4 regions of the Kitasatospora sp. NPDC058190 genome follow, and region 1 is predicted to be linked to each of the others. Evidence: riboswitches for the same ligand, from Rfam matches in the RefSeq annotation. Region 1 holds a riboswitch; each other region holds the start of a gene.
What was found. A riboswitch is a leader RNA that binds a small molecule or an ion and turns the genes downstream of it on or off. The one in region 1 is predicted to bind cobalamin.

Region 1 (4,200 bases):
ACCTGGCGCAGGCGCTGATCGCGGACGGCCGCCCGGAGCAGGCGCTGACCGTGCTGGCCGAGGCCGCCGCGCGGGCCGAGGCCACCGCGGACCACGACATGCTGATGAAGCTGCCGCTGGTCCGAGCCCGGGCTCACCGCGCGCTCGGGCGGCTCGACCTCGCCGTCGCGGCCGCGGGTGACTGCGCCCGCCGGGCCGGGGAGCGCAAGCAGCACCCCAAGGAGGCCCAGGCCCACACCCTGCTGGTGGCCCTGGCCGAGGAGCTGGACGACCCCGAGCTGGCGGAGCGCAGCCGCGCCCGGCTGCGGGAGCTGCGGGAGCTGCGGCCTTAAGGACCGGTCCGGAAGGACACCCGGGTGCGGTGCTCGCCGGTGCGGACGGTGAGGCCGTGTTCGGGCAGGCCGGCCGGGTCGCCGCCGTCGGCGAGCCAGGAGGCCACGGCGGAGCCGAGCAGCAGCGGGTCGAGGACGGGCTCGGCACGGCCGAAGTCCCGTTCGGCGAGGGCCTCCAGCAGCCGGCCGGTGTGCAGCCTGAGCAGGTGGCGGGCCGGGCCGAGGGCGGCCACCGCGACGGCGAGGCCGGGGAGTTCGACGGCGGTGTCGGCGAGCCAGTGGGTGGCGGGGTGTTCGGCGTGCGGCTCGGTGCGGGCGAGGACCTCGGCGGTGTAGCGCAGGGCGTCGCCCGGGTGGTCGTCGGTGAGCGCGTGGAAGCCGCGCGGGGTGGGGTCGTTCGGGTCGAACGGGTAGCGCCGCAGGCTGACTTCCGTCCCCTCGCTCTTGCCCTCGACGTCGTACGCGGTGGGCCGGTCGGTGCCGCCGGGGCGCGGGACGGGCTTGGGGTAGGGCGGCAGGACGGGTTCGCCCTCGGGCTCGTCCAGGCGCTCCAGGAAGGAGTAGAGCAGCGGGCGCAGCAGCCGGGCGGATTCGCCGCGGTGGGCGAGCGAGCGGTCGGTGATGTCGCTGAGGTCGGCCGGGTCCCGGGCCAGGGCCTGTTCGAGCTGGGCGGCGAGGTCGCCGTCCGGGTCGAGGACGGGCGCGGCCTGGCCGAAGGCGTAGCTGGGGGAGTGCGGGTCGAGTTCGGCGGCGCCGGTGGCGACCAGCAGGGTGCGGCGGCCCAGGGCGGCGCCGTAGACGGAGACCGAGCCGTGGTCGCCGATCAGGCAGTCGGCGGCGACCAGCGCGGCCTGCCAGCCCTGGTGCGGCGGGATCAGCCGCAGGCCCATCCGGCGGGCGTCGTCGAGCAGCGCCTCGGGGTCGTGCCGGCTCCAGATGTTGGGGTGCAGCACGACGGCCACCGTGTACTCGTCGGCGGGCAGCCGGCGGACCAGACGGCGGGGCAGGTCGGGGCGGCGGCCGAGTAACGAGTGCCCGCTCCAGGTGGAGTTGACGACGACGAGCCGGCGGCCGTCGACGGCGCCGAGTGCGGCGCGGTAGGCGTCCCGGGAGCGTTCGCTGCCGAGGATCCGGTCGAAGCACGGGTCGCCGACGACCCGGGCGACGTCCAGGGCCTCGGGGCAGGAGACCCGCAGCCGGTCCAGCTGCTCGGGGTGGGAGAGACCGAGGACGTCCACGAACACCCGCCCCCGGTGGGTGAGTTCGTTGCGGGACAGCCCCGCGGCGCTGACCGTGTCGCCGGTGGACTCGGTGACCAGGCGGTTGTAGCCGGCACCGTGCGGGAGGACGACCAGGTGGGCGTCCAGCCGGTGCATGGAGGCGTGGACGGCGCAGGCGACGGCCAGGTCGAAGCGGCGGCGGACGGCGTCCTCCCACTCCAGCACGGTGTAGCCGGGCAGGCCGCGCAGGTAGTCGGTGAGGCCACGGTCGGCGAAGGCGGAGCCGGGGTTGACGGTGAAGTACCGCTCGATGCCGTCCTGGTTCAGCAGGGTGAGGACGTCCAGGACCCGGGTCGCCGAGGTGAGGGTGCGGGCGACCGCCAGCACGCGGGCCTTGACCGGGCGGGTGTTCCAGCGGTCGGCGGGCCAGACGTGGGGGTGGGACGGCACCTCATGATCGTACTCATCCGGGCCGCTCCCGGGGTGCCCCTCGCGAGAGACGGTCGGGCCCGAGTGTCGGTCAGCCCGCCGCTGCGGTGGGTTCGTGGTGCTCTCCGGCGGCGCACTCGTCGAGGAGGGGGCGCATGCTGTCGTCCACGAGCCGGTAGCGCACCACGCGTCCGTCCTTGTCCCCGGTGACCACGCCCGCCGTGCGCAGCAGTCGCAGGGCCTGGGAGACGGCGGGGTCGCGCATGCCGGTGGCAACCGCCAGGTCGGTGACGGCGAGCGGGCCGGCCCGGTGCAGAGCGAGCAGCAGGGCGAGCCGTCCGGGGTCGGCGAGCAGGGAGAACCGCTCGGCCCAGGACCGGACGTGCGCGGTGTCGCCGATCGCGGCGATGGCCTCGCAGACCCGGTGGCCGTCGATGGTGCGGTGGCCCGCGCGGTCGGCCGGTACGAGATGCATGCGGACATTCTTGCAGGCAGAGGCCTGTGATCCTGGACACCTGCACAGGTGCGCAGCCTTGCGAGGGTGCAGCCGGAGCCCTACGGTGTTCCCCGCCGTGGTGCTCGGGAAGACCGGTGACGGACCCTCAGGGGTCCCAGTCCGGAGCGGCCCTCGCCACTGTGATCGGGGGAGAGTTGTCCGAACCCACGTGCCACTGGGCGCCTCGTGCGCCTGGGAAGGCGGGTCCGGAAGTCCCGTAAGCCAGGAGACCGGCCACGGCATCTCACGAAGTCATTCCACGAGGTGCTGGAGCGTGATCCGAAGATGACCCTGCCCGAAACCGCCACTCCTACGGAGGCGGCCCCTTCCGTCCTGCCCACCTTCCGGTGGAAGCGCGAGGACACCATCCGCACGGCCGGGCTGATGGGGGTGATCCTGGCCATGCACGTGGTGGCCTTCGGGACGCTCGTCTTCCTGGTCGCGCCGCACAACTACGCCGTCGGCACCCAGGTCTTCGGGGTGGGCCTGGGTATCACCGCGTACACCCTCGGCATGCGGCACGCCTTCGACGCCGACCACATCGCGGTGATCGACAACACCACCCGCAAACTGATGGCGGACGGCAAGCGGCCGGTCTCGGTCGGGTTCTGGTTCGCCCTCGGGCACTCCTCGATGGTGGTCATCATGGCCGCCCTGGTGGCGGGCGGCGCCCAGCTGGCGAACACGCTGATGGACGACGACTCGGCCACCCACAAGTGGCTCGGGCTGGTCGGCACCACGGCCTCCGGCGCCTTCCTCTACCTGATCGGCGCGCTCAACCTGGCGGCGCTGCTCGGCATCCTCAAGGTGTTCCGCTCGATGCGGGCCGGGAAGTACGACGAGGCGCAGCTGGAGGAGCACCTCAACTCGCGCGGCCTCATGGCCCGGGTGCTGAACCGGGCGACCCGCTCGATCACCCGGCCCGGGCAGATGTTCCCGGTGGGCATGGTGCTGGGCCTGGGCTTCGACACCGCGACCGAGGTCACCCTGATGGTGATGGCCGGCTCGGGTGCGGCGGCCGGGCTGCCCTGGTACGCGATCGTCTGCCTGCCGCTGCTGTTCGCGGCGGGGATGAGTCTGTTCGACACCCTGGACGGGACCTTCATGAACTTCGCGTACCAGTGGGCGTTCTCCAACCCGGTGCGCAAGGTGTACTACAACCTGACCATCACCGGGCTGTCGATCGCGGTGGCCTTCATCATCGGCACCATCGAGCTGGTCGGGGTGCTGCACGAGAAGCTCGACCTGACCGACCCGGTCACCGGGTTCATCGCGGACATCTCGCTGGACAACGTCGGGTACGCGATCGCCGGGCTGTTCGTGGTGGTGTGGGCGATCGCGATCGCCTACTGGAAGCTGGCCGGGGTCGAGAAGCGCTGGACGCCCGCGAAGTAGCCCGTCGGTCACGCTGCCGCGAGCAGCAGCGTGCCCGCGACGGCGAGCCCGGCGCCGACCACCTGGACCGGGCGCAGCCGCTCCTTGAGCACTCCGCGCGCCAGCAGCGCGGTGACCACGGGGTAGAGCGAGGCGAGCACGGCGGCCACCGCCGCCGAGCCGCTGTGCGAGGCCATCGCGTACGTGGCGTTGCCGGCGACGTCGGCCAGCCCGACGGCGGTGAGCAGGGGCAGCCGGGCACGCAGCTCGGGCAGCAGCTCGGAGGTGTCGGTACCGCGCAGGCCGAACAGCAGCGCGGTGCCGCCGACGGCGACGTTGACGAGCCGCT
Region 2 (4,200 bases), on a different contig from region 1:
GCGAAGACCCCGCCGCGGTCGATGTCGCCGACCACCACGACGGGCAGTCCGGCGGCCGCGGCCAGGCCCATGTTGGCGATGTCCCGGTCGCGCAGGTTGATCTCGGCGGGCGAGCCGGCGCCCTCGCAGACCACCACGTCGAAGCGGCGGCGCAGGTCCGCCAGGCACTCCAGGGAGCGTTCCAGTAGGACGGGCTTGCGCTCCCGGTAGTCCAGCGCGCCCACCTCGGCCACCGGCCTGCCGAGCAGCACCACCTGGCTGCGGCCGTCCGCACCGGGCTTGAGCAGCACCGGGTTCATCGCCGCCTCCGGCTCCACCCGCGCGGCCTGGGCCTGCATCGCCTGGGCGCGGCCGATCTCGGCGCCGTCGGCGGTGACGAAGGAGTTCAGCGACATGTTCTGCGCCTTGAACGGCGCGACCCGCACGCCCTGGCGGGCCAGCCAGCGGCAGATCCCGGCCGTCACCACGCTCTTGCCCGCGTCCGAGGTCGTCCCGGCGACCAGCAGCGCGTTCGTCATGCCCCACCCCTCTTCATCAGGAGCCGCAGCAGGACGTGCCCCGCGACCGTCGTACCCAGCGCCAGCGCGCCCACCCGCCGGGACAGCGTGCAGGCCCGCTCGATGTCGTCCACCGTCACCGGCCGCAACTCCGCGCCCAGCACCGGCCGGTGCTCCACCCTGTGCCCGTAGTCGAGCGTTCCGCCCAGCCGGACGCCCACCGCGCCGGCGAAGGCCGACTCGGCCTGGCCCGCGTTCGGGCTCGGGTGCGCGGAGCCGTCCCGCCGCCAGACCCGCCAGGCGGTCCGGGGCTCGGGTGCGGCGGCCACCGTCAGCAGCGCGGTGAGCCGGGCGCCCGGCCAGCCGGCCACGTCGTCCAGCCGGGCCGAGGCCCAGCCGAAGCGGGCGTAGCGGGGCGAGCGGTGGCCCACCATCGCGTCCAGGGTGTTCACCGCGCGGAAGGCCAGCAGGCCCGGCGTGCCCGCCAGGGCGCCCCAGGTCAGCGCGTTCACCACGGCGTCGGCGGTGTTCTCGGCCACCGACTCGACCACGGCCCGGGCGATCTGCTGTCCGTCCAGCGCGCTCGGGTCCCGCCCGCACAGGTGCGGCAGCCGTTCCCGGGCGGCCGTCAGATCGCCCGCGGCGAGGGAGCGGCCGATGGTGCGCGCCTCCCGGGTCAGCGAGGTGCCGCCGAGCACCGTCCAGGTCGCCGCCGCGGCCAGTGCCGCCCGCCCCAGCGGACGGCGGCCCACCGTACGGTCCAGGGCCAGCGCGCCGGCCGCTACCGTGCCCACGCACAGCGCCGTGTACGCCGTCCCGGCCGTGCGGTCGTCGCGCCACAGGCGCCGTTCGAGGCGGGTCGCGGCGTTGCCGAAGAGCGCGACGGGGTGGCCGCGGCGGGGGTCGGCGAAGCGGGCGTCGACGGCGTAGCCCGCGACGGCGCCCAGCGCGAAGGCGGCGGCGCGGGTCAGCGGGCGCACGGCGGTGGGCAGCTCGGGGTCCGACGGGGCGGGGCAGGCTGCATCGCGTGCGTGTCCTCACTCAGGGTCCGCGCCCTGGATCGACGTACCGGGGGCGAGAGTCTCCTGGCTTCCGGGTCGGACGCACCCCCGGAGCCTTCCAGCAGCCTGCCAGCAATGACTGACGGCCCGCCGTGGCACCTTCCGAGCGTGCTCCCCGGTGACAGTGGCGGGACCGCGCCGGACTCGCACCGGCTTCCTCTCCATGCCTCCGTTTGGCGCAAGGATCCCATCACGCGGCCGATCCACGCGTCAACCGAGGTCACGGAGGGGTTGGTCACACGGCGGCCACCCGGCGGCCGGGTGTCGTCACTGTGCGATCGCCCAGCGCGGCGGATGGCCCGTCAGTCCCGCTTCGTGCGTTCTGGGGCTGGGGGCGCGCCGAGGGCCGCGCCTACCGTTCGGTGCCATGCGCCGCAGAAAGACCCCCGCCGCCGCCCCGCCCCCGGTGCCGTTCTCGCCCGAGGCCGCACGCGCCCACCGGGTCGGCCTCGGCCTGACCCCCGAACAGGTCGCCGAGGGCATGGCCGCCCACGGCGTACGGCTGCTGTTCGGCCACGTCCTCGCCTGGGAGAACGGCGACCTGCGGCCCGGCGAGGCCGAGCTCATCGCCCTTGCCCGCGTCCTCTGGTGTCCCGCCGCCGACCTGATGGGCGCCCGCCCGACGCGTCTGCGGGACCACCGCATCGCCCGCGAACTCGGCCAGGAGGCCGTGGCCGAACGCGTCGGCATGTCCCTGCCCGCCTACCGGGAGGCCGAACTGACCGGCCACTGGGACGGCGACCCGGACCAGACCCACGCCCTCGCCCAGGTCCTCGGCCTGCGGCTGACCGAGCTGGTCGAGGCCACCGGCCGCGCCGAGGCCCTGGACCGGCTGCTGCGCCAGTGCGTCGCCGGCCGCTGGCAGCCCCAGCTCCGCGCCCTCGCCCGCCTCGTCCCCGTCCCCGAGCCGGACCTCGCGGCCGTCCTCCCCGTCCTCCACCAGGAACACCACGTCCCCACCCACTGGGGCACCCCCAGCGTGCCCCGCACCCCCGCCCCGCCGCTCACCCCCCGGTTCTGGCAGCTGCTCGCGGCCCAGCCGACGGCCGTTCCGGTCTGACGCTCCCCTTCCTCCCCCATCCCCCGGACGGCCTAGTCCGGTGGCCGGGGGTGCGCGACCCCGGTGAACTGGTGTACGAACACCGTCCGGTCCGTGGAGCAGAGCGGGGAACGATATGCGTTGGCGAACCGCAGCGGTCGTGGCGGCCGCCGTCGTCGGGGCCGGGGCCGTCGTCCTGGTGATCGGCCGCCGGGCCTCCGAGCGGGTGGTCCGTCCGGGCGCGGGGCCGGCGGCGGGGCCGGGTGCGGGGGCGGCCGTGCGGGAGTCCGGGCCCATCCTCGTGCAGAGCCTCGCCGCCGGCCGGGTCACCTTCACCCGCCGCCCCGAGAGCCTGCGGCGCGGCCGCTGGGCCGTCGAGTGGGAGGGCGGCGGGCACGCGGTGGTCGAGGAGATCCTGCACAGCGACGAGCAGGGCGTCACCCGGCGGCTCGTCCGCGCCGACCGGGGCACCCTCACGCCCGGCACCGAGGTGCACTTCACCCCCCGCGTGCTGCTCGGCGACCCCACCGAGGCGCTCGGCCTGGCCTTCAGCGACACCAGCGCCGACGGCGAGCTGGGTGCCCTCCCGGCCTGGCACCTCGACGGCAAGCGCGGCACCTGGGTGATCCTCGTCCACGGCACCGAGGCCGACCGCCAGCAGACCCTCCCGGTCCTGCCCGTCCTCGACCGCCTCGGCCTGCCCGTCCTCGCCGTCACCTACCGCGGCGACGCGGGCGCCCCCGCCTCCCCGGACGGGTTGAGCCACTTCGGCGCGACCGAGTGGCGCGACGTCGAGTCGGCGATACGGCTGGCGCTCGACCACGGCGCGGGCCGGGTGATCCTGTACGGCTGGTCGTCGGGCGCCACCACGGTCCTGCACGCGGCGGCCCGCTCCGCGTGGGCGCCCACCATCAGCGGGCTGATCCTCGACTCGCCCGTCCTCGACCTGCCCGCCTCCGCCCGCCGCGACGCCGCCCGGGCCGGCTTCACGGGCGTCGCCGCCGAGCTGGGCGCCCTGGCCGCCGAGGGCCGCACCGGCGTCGACCTCGCCGACTTCGCGCGGCTCGCCGAGGGCGCGGACCTGCACGTCCCCACGCTGGTGCTGCACAGTCCCAGCGACCGGACAGCCCCGTTCGGTGCCGCCCAGCGCCTCGCGGCCGCCCGGCCGGACGTGGTCAACCTGCAGACCTTCCCGGGCGCCGACCACGCCGCCCTGTGGAACTCCGCCCCCGACCACTACACCGAACTCCTCCGCCGCTGGCTCACCCCCCTGCTCTGACGGCGCCCGCCCCGGCTTCGGGGGCCAAATTTGGCCCTGCGGGCGAGCGTCGACCCATCCGACTTCCCCCCCCCCCCCCGCGACAGCCCCCTGACCGCCCGTCGCCGCCCCGGGACGCACCACCGGCCCGGGGCGGCCGCGGCTGCGCCCCGCCGTCCGCGTGACCCCCGTTCGATTCGCTGTCCGGATCGCGCCCCCGGCACGGCTCCCGCCCGCGCACCAGAAGTCGGCCCGGCCGACTTCCCGTGCCGAAACCCCCGTCCCCAGGCACGTGCCGCCTGGCCGGATCCCCACCCACCGCGCCTCCGCACACCCCCGTCCGAC
Region 3 (4,200 bases), on a different contig from region 1:
GCGAGCTCGCGGATCATGGTCAGGATGACGGGGACGTCGGTGACGACGGCGGCGCGGATCATGCCGCGAGCCTACTGCTCGGGTCCGGTCTCGTCCCAGGCCTGGATCGAGGTCTGGTCGACGATCCGGCCGTCCCGCAGGTCGGCCATCGAGGACATCAGCACCCGCACGCCGTCGGGATAACGGCAGGACTCCAGGAAGGCGACGTGGTCGCCCTGGACCACCACCTGTTCCAGCTTGTGGGTCATCTCGCGGCCGTAGACGTCGTTCAGCATGGCGCCGATCTCGTCCAGTCCGTGCATCACCAGGGGGTGGCTGGGCTGGGTCTTGCGGTCGACCACGCGCAGTTCGGCGTCCTCGGCGTACAGGGCCAGCAGGGCCTCGGAGTCGCAGCGCTCGATGCCCTCGCGCAGGGCCCGGGTGTCGAAGGCGGACGGCGCCGCCATGGTGGTCATGATCTCGGTCCTCCGGTCGGGTCCGTCGGCTCGTACCTCTGAGCGTACGCCCGGCGGACCCGGTCGGAAGCGGTGCTGCCCGGGCCGGTCAGCGGGCCGGGACGGTGCGCAGGTAGTCGGCCAGGGTGCTGATCGCGGCCGGGTTGCGCGGGCTCTCGACCAGGTCGACGTAGTCCATGACCACGATCACCTCGGGGTCGCGCCGCACCACGCTCTCCCAGCCCGCGGTGACCCAGGTGTCGGCGAGGTCGCCCATGATGTTGGCCCCGCCGGCCTTGTCGATGATCTGGTCGGCGGCGGCGAACTTCCCGGCGGTGTACGGCTTGTCCTGCCCGCTGTCGTACAGGAAGACGGACGGACGGCGCTCGGGCTGCGGGACGGCGGCGATCTTCGCCTTGAAGTCGGAGACCAGGCGGTCGGCGCGGTCCCTGACGTCGAAGATCTCGCCGAGGTTGGCGAGGTCGGTGTAGAGCGCCTCCAGCGGGTCCATCACCCCGCGCTCGGGGCCCTTGCCGCTGCGGCAGGACTCGCTGAGCACGTAGGAGTCGATGCCGAGGGCCTTGAACGCCTGCGGGGTGACCCCGCTGCCCTCGTCGAAGCCGTAGTGCCAGCCGGCGAAGACCAGGTCGGCCTTGGCGTCCAGCGCGATCTCCTTGGTGAGCACCTTCTTGGAGAGCCAGGTGGTCTGCTGGTACCCGTCCTTCCAGGCCGCCTTGTCGACCCGGCCCTTGTCGTCGGGCATGACGTAGCCGGCCATCCGGTCGGCGAGGCCGAGGGAGAACATCAGCTCGGCCATGTTGACGTCGTTGGTCACCACCCGGGCGGGCTTCTGCGCGAAGGTGAGCCGCTCCCCGCAGTCGTCCACGGTCACCGGGTAGTGGGCGGAGGCGGTGGGGGCCGCGGTGGGGGTGATCCGCGCGCCGCAGGCGGTGAGTCCCAGGGTGAGCAGGGCGGCGGCGGCAACGGCCTTGGTGCGCATGTCACTTCTTCCGGATCGGAGCGGTCTTCGAGTGGTTCAGGGGAGGCGGTCGAACAGCAGCTGGAGGGCGCCGGTGTCCGGATGCCGGACCTGGGTGGCCCGGACGCCGAACACCTCGGCCAGCAGGGCGGGTCGGAGCACCTCGTGGGGCGTCCCGGCGAGGACGAAGGGGTCGGCGAGCGCGTTGCGCACCAGCGCCTGGACGGCGACGCCGGTGGCGGCCAGTCCGGCGCCGACCACGGCGGCCAGGACGGTGCGCGGCAGTCGGATCTCCCAGACGATGGCGTACCCGGCCGCCTCGCTCGCGTCCAGCCGACCGCCCGTCAGTCCGGCGCCCAGGAGCCGCAGGACGCGGGGGAGTTGGATCCCGGAGGAGCCGAACGCGACTCCGCAGACCAGGGAGAGCAGCAGGGCGGCGGCGAGGCCGACGGCGAGCGGGAGCGTGGGTATTCGGCGAGCAGGCGAACTGCTGTCCACGAGAGGATCGCGCCTTGCCTCGGGCCGCGGGTGTGCCGGGGCGGGCGCCGGCCGGGGGCGTGCCCGGGCGCCTTCCCCTCGCAGTCCACGGCGAGTTGTCGGGAGTTCAGTGGCCGAGGGCGATCGGGCTGGCGCGGACGCGGGGGGTGCTCCCGGGGCCGTGCTCACCGTTGCGGGTCAGCGCCGGATTCGCACCGGACTTCCCCCTCGGACGCCCTGGCGGCATAACAGTCACTCAGGCCAGGCAGCCCTTACCGGGCATGGATCGGGCGTGAACGCACGACCGCCCCCGTCCGACGGGCGGACGGGGGCGGCCGGGTGGCGACGCGTCAGGCTCAGGCCTGCTTGGTCTCCCAGAAGATCTTGTCGACCTCGGCGATCAGGTCCAGCAGGGCCTGGCCGGTGGCCGGGTCGGTGGACGCCTTGGCGGCCGAGGCGGCCTTCAGGGTGTCGTTGATCAGCTTGTGCAGCTGGGGGTACTTCTCGAAGTGCGGGGCCTTGAAGTAGTCGCTCCACAGCACCGAGATGTGGTGCTTGACGGCCTCGGCGCGCTGCTCCTTGATGATGATGGCGCGGGCGCGGAAGTGCGGGTCCTCGTTGGCCTGGTACTTCTCCTGGGTGGCCTTGACCGACTCGGCCTCAAGCTTGGCCTGCGCCGGGTCGTACACGCCGCAGGGCAGGTCGCAGTGGGCGTGAGCGGTGGCGCGAGGTGCAAACAGACGAGAGAACATGGGAGTCCTTCCTTAGATCGTCTTCCCGCGCCCGAGATTACCCTTCCGTCCGCCGGGTTTCGCGATCGGGCGGTGGGCCTAGGGCGAAAGGCGGACCCGGAACCGGGGTAATCCGGACATCGAACGGATGACGGTCCGTACGGCAGACTGGGTGCGGACGGTCCGGGAGGAGGAGTCGTGGCGCGGAGCGCGGACCCGCAGGGTGGTGCGGGCGGCGGCGTGGTGCCGTTCGGGCTGATCGACGTGGCGGGCCCGTCGATGGTCCCGACCCTGCGCGAGGGCGACCAGCTGCTGGTCCGCTACGGCGCGCCGATCCGGCCGGGCGCGGTGGTGCTGTTCCGGCACCCCCTCCAGCAGGACCTGCTGGTGGTGAAGCGGGCGGCCGAGCGCCGCCCGAAGGGCTGGTGGCTGCTGTCCGACAACCGGCCGGTGGACAGTGACAGCCGCAGTTACGGCCCGGTCCCGGACGAGCTGGTGCTCGGCCGGGTGCTGCTGCGGCTGCGCCCGAGCCCGGCCTGGCTGGCGCCGGGCCGCCGGCTGGAGCGGCTGCTGCTCAGCCCCCGGCTGGCCCGGGTGCCGGGCCTGGCCCGCCGTCTCGGGGTCTTCGTCGAGGAGCTCTGAGGCCTACTGCCCGGCGCTGAGCGCCGCCTCGGCCTCCTGGCGCTTGCGGGCCCGGTAGGCGGCCACGTTGGCGCGGGTCGCGCAGCGGTCCGAGCAGTAGCGGCGGGAGCGGTTGGTCGAGGTGTCCAGGTAGGCGTTGCGGCAGGGCGCGGCCTGGCAGATGCCGAGCCGGTCGGCGCCCAGCTCGGTGAGGTGGACGGCCAGGCCCATGCAGGCGACCGCGCTGAAGTGGGCGGTGGCGGTCGGCGAGTTGTCGGCCAGGTGCAGGTGCCAGCGCGGCCGGCCGGCGTCGTCCAGGTGGTCGTGCCCGGAGACCAGCGGGCTGACGGGGTACTCCATCAGCAGGCTGTTCAGCAGGTCGACGGCCCGGACCTCGTCCCCCTCGGCGGCGGCCTCGAACACCCCGCGCAGCCTGGTCCGTACGCCCCGCAGCCGGGGCACGTCGGACTCGTCGGCCAGTGCGGCGGCCCGGGAGGAGTCGGAGAACAGGGCGCGCACCGCGTCCACCGAGGTCAGCGTGTCGGTGCCGCGCTCGGGTTCCTCGGTGTTCACCAGCCGAACGGCGAGATCGGCGTACGAGGCGAGCTCCACGGCGGTCCTTCCAGAGATTTCGGTAACGGGCCGGATGGTTCCAGCCTATTACCCGGCTGGGGAAAACGTCGGCGCCCGGCAGGAAAGGTGCCTGCCGGGCGCCGATCGTGCGGGGTCAGAGCACCTTGGAGAGGAAGGCCCTGGTCCGCTCGTGCTGGGGGTTGGTGAGCACCTCGCGGGGGTTGCCGGACTCGACCACCACACCGCCGTCCATGAACACCAGCGCGTCGCCGACCTCGCGGGCGAAGCCCATCTCGTGGGTGACGACGATCATCGTCATCCCCTCCTCGGCCAGGCCGCGCATGACGTCCAGCACCTCGCCGACCAGCTCCGGGTCGAGCGCGGA
Region 4 (4,200 bases), on a different contig from region 1:
AGCCGTGCCGGGTCGCCAGATAGCCGGTGAGCTGCTCGGCGAAGTACTGCACCATGTCGTTGCGTTCGGGCTCGCCGTGGACGAGGACGTCCAGGCCGGCCTTCTCCTGGTAGGCGATGACCTCGCGAACCTCCTCCTCCATCCGCTCGCGGTAGCCGGCGGCGTCGATCCGTCCGGCGCTCAAGTCGGCGCGGGCGATACGCAGTTCGGTGGTCTGCGGGAAGGAGCCGATCGTGGTGATCGGCAGCAGCGGCAGGCCCAGCCGGGCCCGCTGGGCCTCGGCCCGCTGCGGGTGGGCCTGAGCACGGCGAGTGTCGGCCTCGGTAACGGCGGCGGTCCGGACACGGACGGCCGGGTCGCGGGTGATCGGCGAGTTGGCCCGGGAGGCGAGGTCGGCGCGGTTGGCGGCGAGGTCGGCGGCGATCGCGGCGGTGCCCTCGCGCAGACCACGGGCCAGCAGGGCCGCCTCGGTGGCCTTCTGCTTGGCGAAGGCGAGCCAGCGGGCGATCTGCGGGTCGATGTCGCGTTCGAGTGTGGCGTCGATGGGCACGTGCAGGAGGGAGCAGGACGGGGCGACGTCGACCCGGTCGGCGAGGCCGAGCAGGGTGGCCAGGGTGGCCAGCGACTTCTCCAGGTCGTTGATCCAGATGTTGCGTCCGTCGATCACCCCGGCCACCAGGCGCTTGCCGGGCAGCCCGCCCACGGCGGCGAGGTCGTCCAGGTTGGCGGCGGCCGGTCCGGTGAAGTCCAGGGCGAGGCCCTCGACCGGAGCCTTGGCGAGGACCGGCAGGGCGTCGCCGAGGCGGTCGAAGTAGCTCGCGACCAGCAGCTTCGGACGGTCGGTGAGAGTGCCGAGGTCACGGTAGGCGCGGGCCGCGGCGTTGAGCTCGGCCGGGGTGCGGTCCTGCACCAGTGCCGGCTCGTCCAACTGCACCCACTCCGCGCCGGCGGCCTTCAGCGCCGCGAGCAGCTCGGCATACACCGGCAGCAGCCGGTCCAGCAGGGTGATCGGCTGGAAGTCGGCGGCGACTCCGGGCGCCGGCTTGGCCAGCAGCAGGTAGGTCACCGGGCCAACCAGGACCGGACGGGCGTTATGGCCGAGCTCGACGGCCTCGGTGAGCTCACCGACCGCCTTGGCCGAGTACGCGGCGAAGACGGTGTCCGGGCCCAACTCCGGCACGAGGTAGTGGTAGTTGGTGTCGAACCACTTCGTCATCTCCAACGGCGCGACCTCCTGGGTACCGCGCGCCATCGCGAAGTACCCGTCCAGCGGGTCGGCCTCGACGGCGGCCCGGTGCCGGGCGGGGATCGCGCCGACGGCGACGGTGGTGTCCAGCACGTGGTCGTAGAGCGAGAAGTCCCCGGTCGGGACCTCCTCGATGCCGGAGTCGGCGAGCTGCTGCCAGTTCCCCCGGCGCAGGTCGGCGGCCGTGGCCAGCAGCACCTCGGCGGTGACCGCGCCCTTCCAGTAGCCCTCGATGGCCTTCTTGAGCTCCCGGCCCCGGCCCTGGCGGGGGTAGCCGTGCACGGTGGCGAGGGTTGCCGCGGCTGCGGACTTCGTGGTCAAGGGACTCTCCTTCGCGAGTCTTGCTCCTCAAGTACCCGGGGACGGGACGAGAACGCGAAGGGATGACGAACCGGGCGGTGGCCGCCGTGAACGTGCGTGCCTGAACCGCCTGGTGTGGTCGCCGACCCGCCCTCGAGGTCACCGGATGGCCGCACGCGGATCGTCCGCGGGCGGGCAGCGGGCAGGTCTTCGGACTCGCGGGCACACCCACCCTGTCAAGGGCGGACACCTACTGGCCGTCGCTTCCCAGACCCGACCCGGGCCCAGTGCGTATGACGGCGGTCGTTCCCACTCACCGCTGCGGGGCAGTCCCGGACTGGCCAGTTGAAAGGCGTCACCGGGTTCCCTCTTACGACACCCTGCCTGGCGGACAGGGCGAACCAGCTGCCCGGCCAGCTTAGAGGGAATCGGTCCGTCCACACACGGGGATTCACGAACGTGTCCGGAACATGAGACATCCGTGTTCCGCCAGGGGTGGTCCGCCGGTGAAGGGGTCGACCGGCGGACCACCAGCGTCACCGACCCTGGAACTTCGGCTGCCGTTTCTCGGCGAAGGCCGCCATGCCCTCCTTCTGGTCCGCAGTGGCGAACGTGGCGTGGAACAGCCGGCGCTCGAAGCGCACACCCTCGGCCAGGGTGGTCTCGAAGGCGCGGTTGTGGAGAGGAGGAATGGAGGCCGCCGCAGGTGGCCGGGCGCACGGTGGTGCGGCCCCGTCACAACGGCAACGGCGGCTGGACGAACCGTCAGAGCGGGCGTGCCCCGGCAGTCGTCGGCACCGGACAACCAAGGGCAACACAGCAGGAGCAGCCCGGAGTCATGCGTGTCGTCTCCATCCTCGTGGAAAACACGAACCACCCGCGGCCGGTATCCTGACTCCCGGATCCACGCCCGTCCCCCGGCCTTCCCGGCTGGCTGCCAGTGGCCATCTCCTGCGAGGACGAACTCCCCGGTCACACTGGCGGGACCGTGCCGGACTCACACCGGCTTCCCTGACACCGTGGACCTGCCAACGACCATATAGTTGGACGTCCTATGTAAGTCCAGAGTCGGCAACCTGTGGCGTGCTCGTCACCCTGCGTCGACGATCCCACCCGCGAATCGACTCCCCGCACGACACCCAGCTGCGGATGCGTTCAACAGGACCCACCCCGGGGCGCCTGCACGCCGGAGCACGGCGACCATTGAGGAATGGTGAGCCCGGACCGGGCTGGGGCTTGGCGCCCAGGCACACCGGCTGCGTGACGGATCGGGCACGGGCCGTCCTTCGGCGTCCGGCCAGGAACAACCCGGTGGGGGTCGCGCACCGCGGGCCCCCACCGGCGTGTCCGCCCTCCCCAGCTGCGAGACGGGCGAGGACGAGGTGCCATGGAACGGGGGAAGGCAGCGAAGGGGAAGTGCCATGACGAGGAGCCAGTACATCCGCGAGTACCCGGGGAACCCGCAACCCACGCGTCGCAGGTTCAGGCGGTTACCGCGCGGCGGGCGGTTGACGGCACTGGCCGTCGCGCTGGCCGGTGCGGTCACGCTGGTCTGCCCCACGCCCGCGGGCGCCGCCGCCACCGGGGTCTCGCTCCTTTCCCAGCAGCTGGGCAACGACTGCGAGGCGGCGTCGCTGCGCATGGTGCTGGCCGCCCGGGGCGTCCAGGTCGGGGACCAGGCCGTGCTCGCGCAGATCGGCGTCGACCAAGTGCACAACCAGGTGGGCGTCTCCGGTCCGCTGTCCGGCGATCCGTACCGTGCCTTCGTGGGCGACCCCAATGGCTCGGAGGCGGCCGGCACCGGCTTCGGCGTGTACTATCCGCCGGTCGCCCAGGCCGCGCGGTCCTACGGCCTCTCGGTCATGCAGGCGGGGCAGGGCATCAGCCCGTCCCAGCTGCGTGCGCAGGTGGCCGCGGGCCATCCGGCGATCGTCTGGGCCGACTACGGCTGGCGCGATGTCGCGGCCGGCTCGTACACCGCCTACGACGGCCGCCAGGTGCTCTACGCCGGGCCGTCCGAGCACACCGTGGTCGTCTCCGCGGTCGGTGACGGCCAGCTCCTGATCGACGACCCGAACCGCGGGGAGTCCTGGATCAGCGAGGCCACCTTCGACGCCGGGTACGCGACGTACCAGGACATGGCGGTCATCGTCTCGTGACACCGCGCCGCGGCGTCACCCCAGGTCGCCCAGCACCGTCAGGGCGACCTGGGGCACGGGTCCGCGCAGGCTGGGCAGGCCGCCGAGGCGGCCGGGCCGTCGAGCCAGTACCCGCCGACAGCGGCCCGCGCCGCCCGGGGAGCCCACCTCACAGCCAGTGAGACGCTACCTGCGGGCTCGGCCGCTCACGGCCAAGGCCGCGCGGTCCCGCCGCAGGCCTTGGTGAACTCGGCGAGCTGCCAATAAGGGATCGATTGCTCTTAAGTACTCCAACGCTCCCAAGGTAACTGCTGCAATCGGTAAGGCCCTTGGTCAGCCGATTACTCAAGTTGCCAAGAAGGTTGGACCCCTGTCGCGAGTAGAAGACTGGCTTGGTGCGCGTTTCAACGCTGCCCGGATCAACCGCTGTCGCTACTTCACCAACCCGGGCCCCATGTGCCGCTGCGCCTGCTTCACACCGCCCGGCCCGGACACTCCACTCGGCTCGGCCCACCC

Region 2: another riboswitch for cobalamin. It lies ahead of ACFVWU_RS11380 (cobalamin biosynthesis protein); the one in region 1 lies ahead of ACFVWU_RS27235 (HoxN/HupN/NixA family nickel/cobalt transporter).
Region 3: another riboswitch for cobalamin. It lies ahead of ACFVWU_RS36705 (iron chelate uptake ABC transporter family permease subunit); the one in region 1 lies ahead of ACFVWU_RS27235 (HoxN/HupN/NixA family nickel/cobalt transporter).
Region 4: another riboswitch for cobalamin. It lies ahead of metE (5-methyltetrahydropteroyltriglutamate--homocysteine S-methyltransferase); the one in region 1 lies ahead of ACFVWU_RS27235 (HoxN/HupN/NixA family nickel/cobalt transporter).

Annotation. Positions count from the first base shown of each region.
Region 1 covers NZ_JBHVVI010000066.1:43,117-47,316, reverse strand. The annotation lists gene ACFVWU_RS27250 (AAA family ATPase) at 1-332, shown strand, start outside; gene ACFVWU_RS27245 (hypothetical protein) at 329-2,002, opposite strand; gene ACFVWU_RS27240 (ArsR/SmtB family transcription factor) at 2,073-2,456, opposite strand; cobalamin riboswitch at 2,538-2,731, shown strand; gene ACFVWU_RS27235 (HoxN/HupN/NixA family nickel/cobalt transporter) at 2,763-3,872, shown strand; gene ACFVWU_RS27230 (EamA family transporter) at 3,881-4,200, opposite strand, start outside.
Region 2 covers NZ_JBHVVI010000018.1:42,934-47,133, reverse strand. The annotation lists gene ACFVWU_RS11385 (cobyric acid synthase) at 1-518, opposite strand, end outside; gene ACFVWU_RS11380 (cobalamin biosynthesis protein) at 515-1,477, opposite strand; cobalamin riboswitch at 1,576-1,719, opposite strand; gene ACFVWU_RS11375 (helix-turn-helix domain-containing protein) at 1,926-2,618, shown strand; gene ACFVWU_RS11370 (alpha/beta hydrolase family protein) at 2,734-3,876, shown strand.
Region 3 covers NZ_JBHVVI010000120.1:6,872-11,071, forward strand. The annotation lists gene ACFVWU_RS36690 (GNAT family N-acetyltransferase) at 1-62, opposite strand, end outside; gene ACFVWU_RS36695 (nuclear transport factor 2 family protein) at 72-455, opposite strand; gene ACFVWU_RS36700 (ABC transporter substrate-binding protein) at 544-1,434, opposite strand; partial or broken gene ACFVWU_RS36705 (iron chelate uptake ABC transporter family permease subunit) at 1,594-1,911, opposite strand; cobalamin riboswitch at 2,012-2,145, opposite strand; gene sodN (superoxide dismutase, Ni) at 2,247-2,642, opposite strand; gene sodX (nickel-type superoxide dismutase maturation protease) at 2,901-3,263, shown strand; gene ACFVWU_RS36720 (CGNR zinc finger domain-containing protein) at 3,267-3,854, opposite strand; gene ACFVWU_RS36725 (amino acid ABC transporter ATP-binding protein) at 3,970-4,200, opposite strand, start outside.
Region 4 covers NZ_JBHVVI010000100.1:13,024-17,223, forward strand. The annotation lists gene metE (5-methyltetrahydropteroyltriglutamate--homocysteine S-methyltransferase) at 1-1,567, opposite strand, end outside; cobalamin riboswitch at 1,730-1,967, opposite strand; partial or broken gene ACFVWU_RS33980 (enoyl-CoA hydratase-related protein) at 2,083-2,223, opposite strand; cobalamin riboswitch at 2,410-2,601, opposite strand; gene ACFVWU_RS33985 (C39 family peptidase) at 2,968-3,705, shown strand.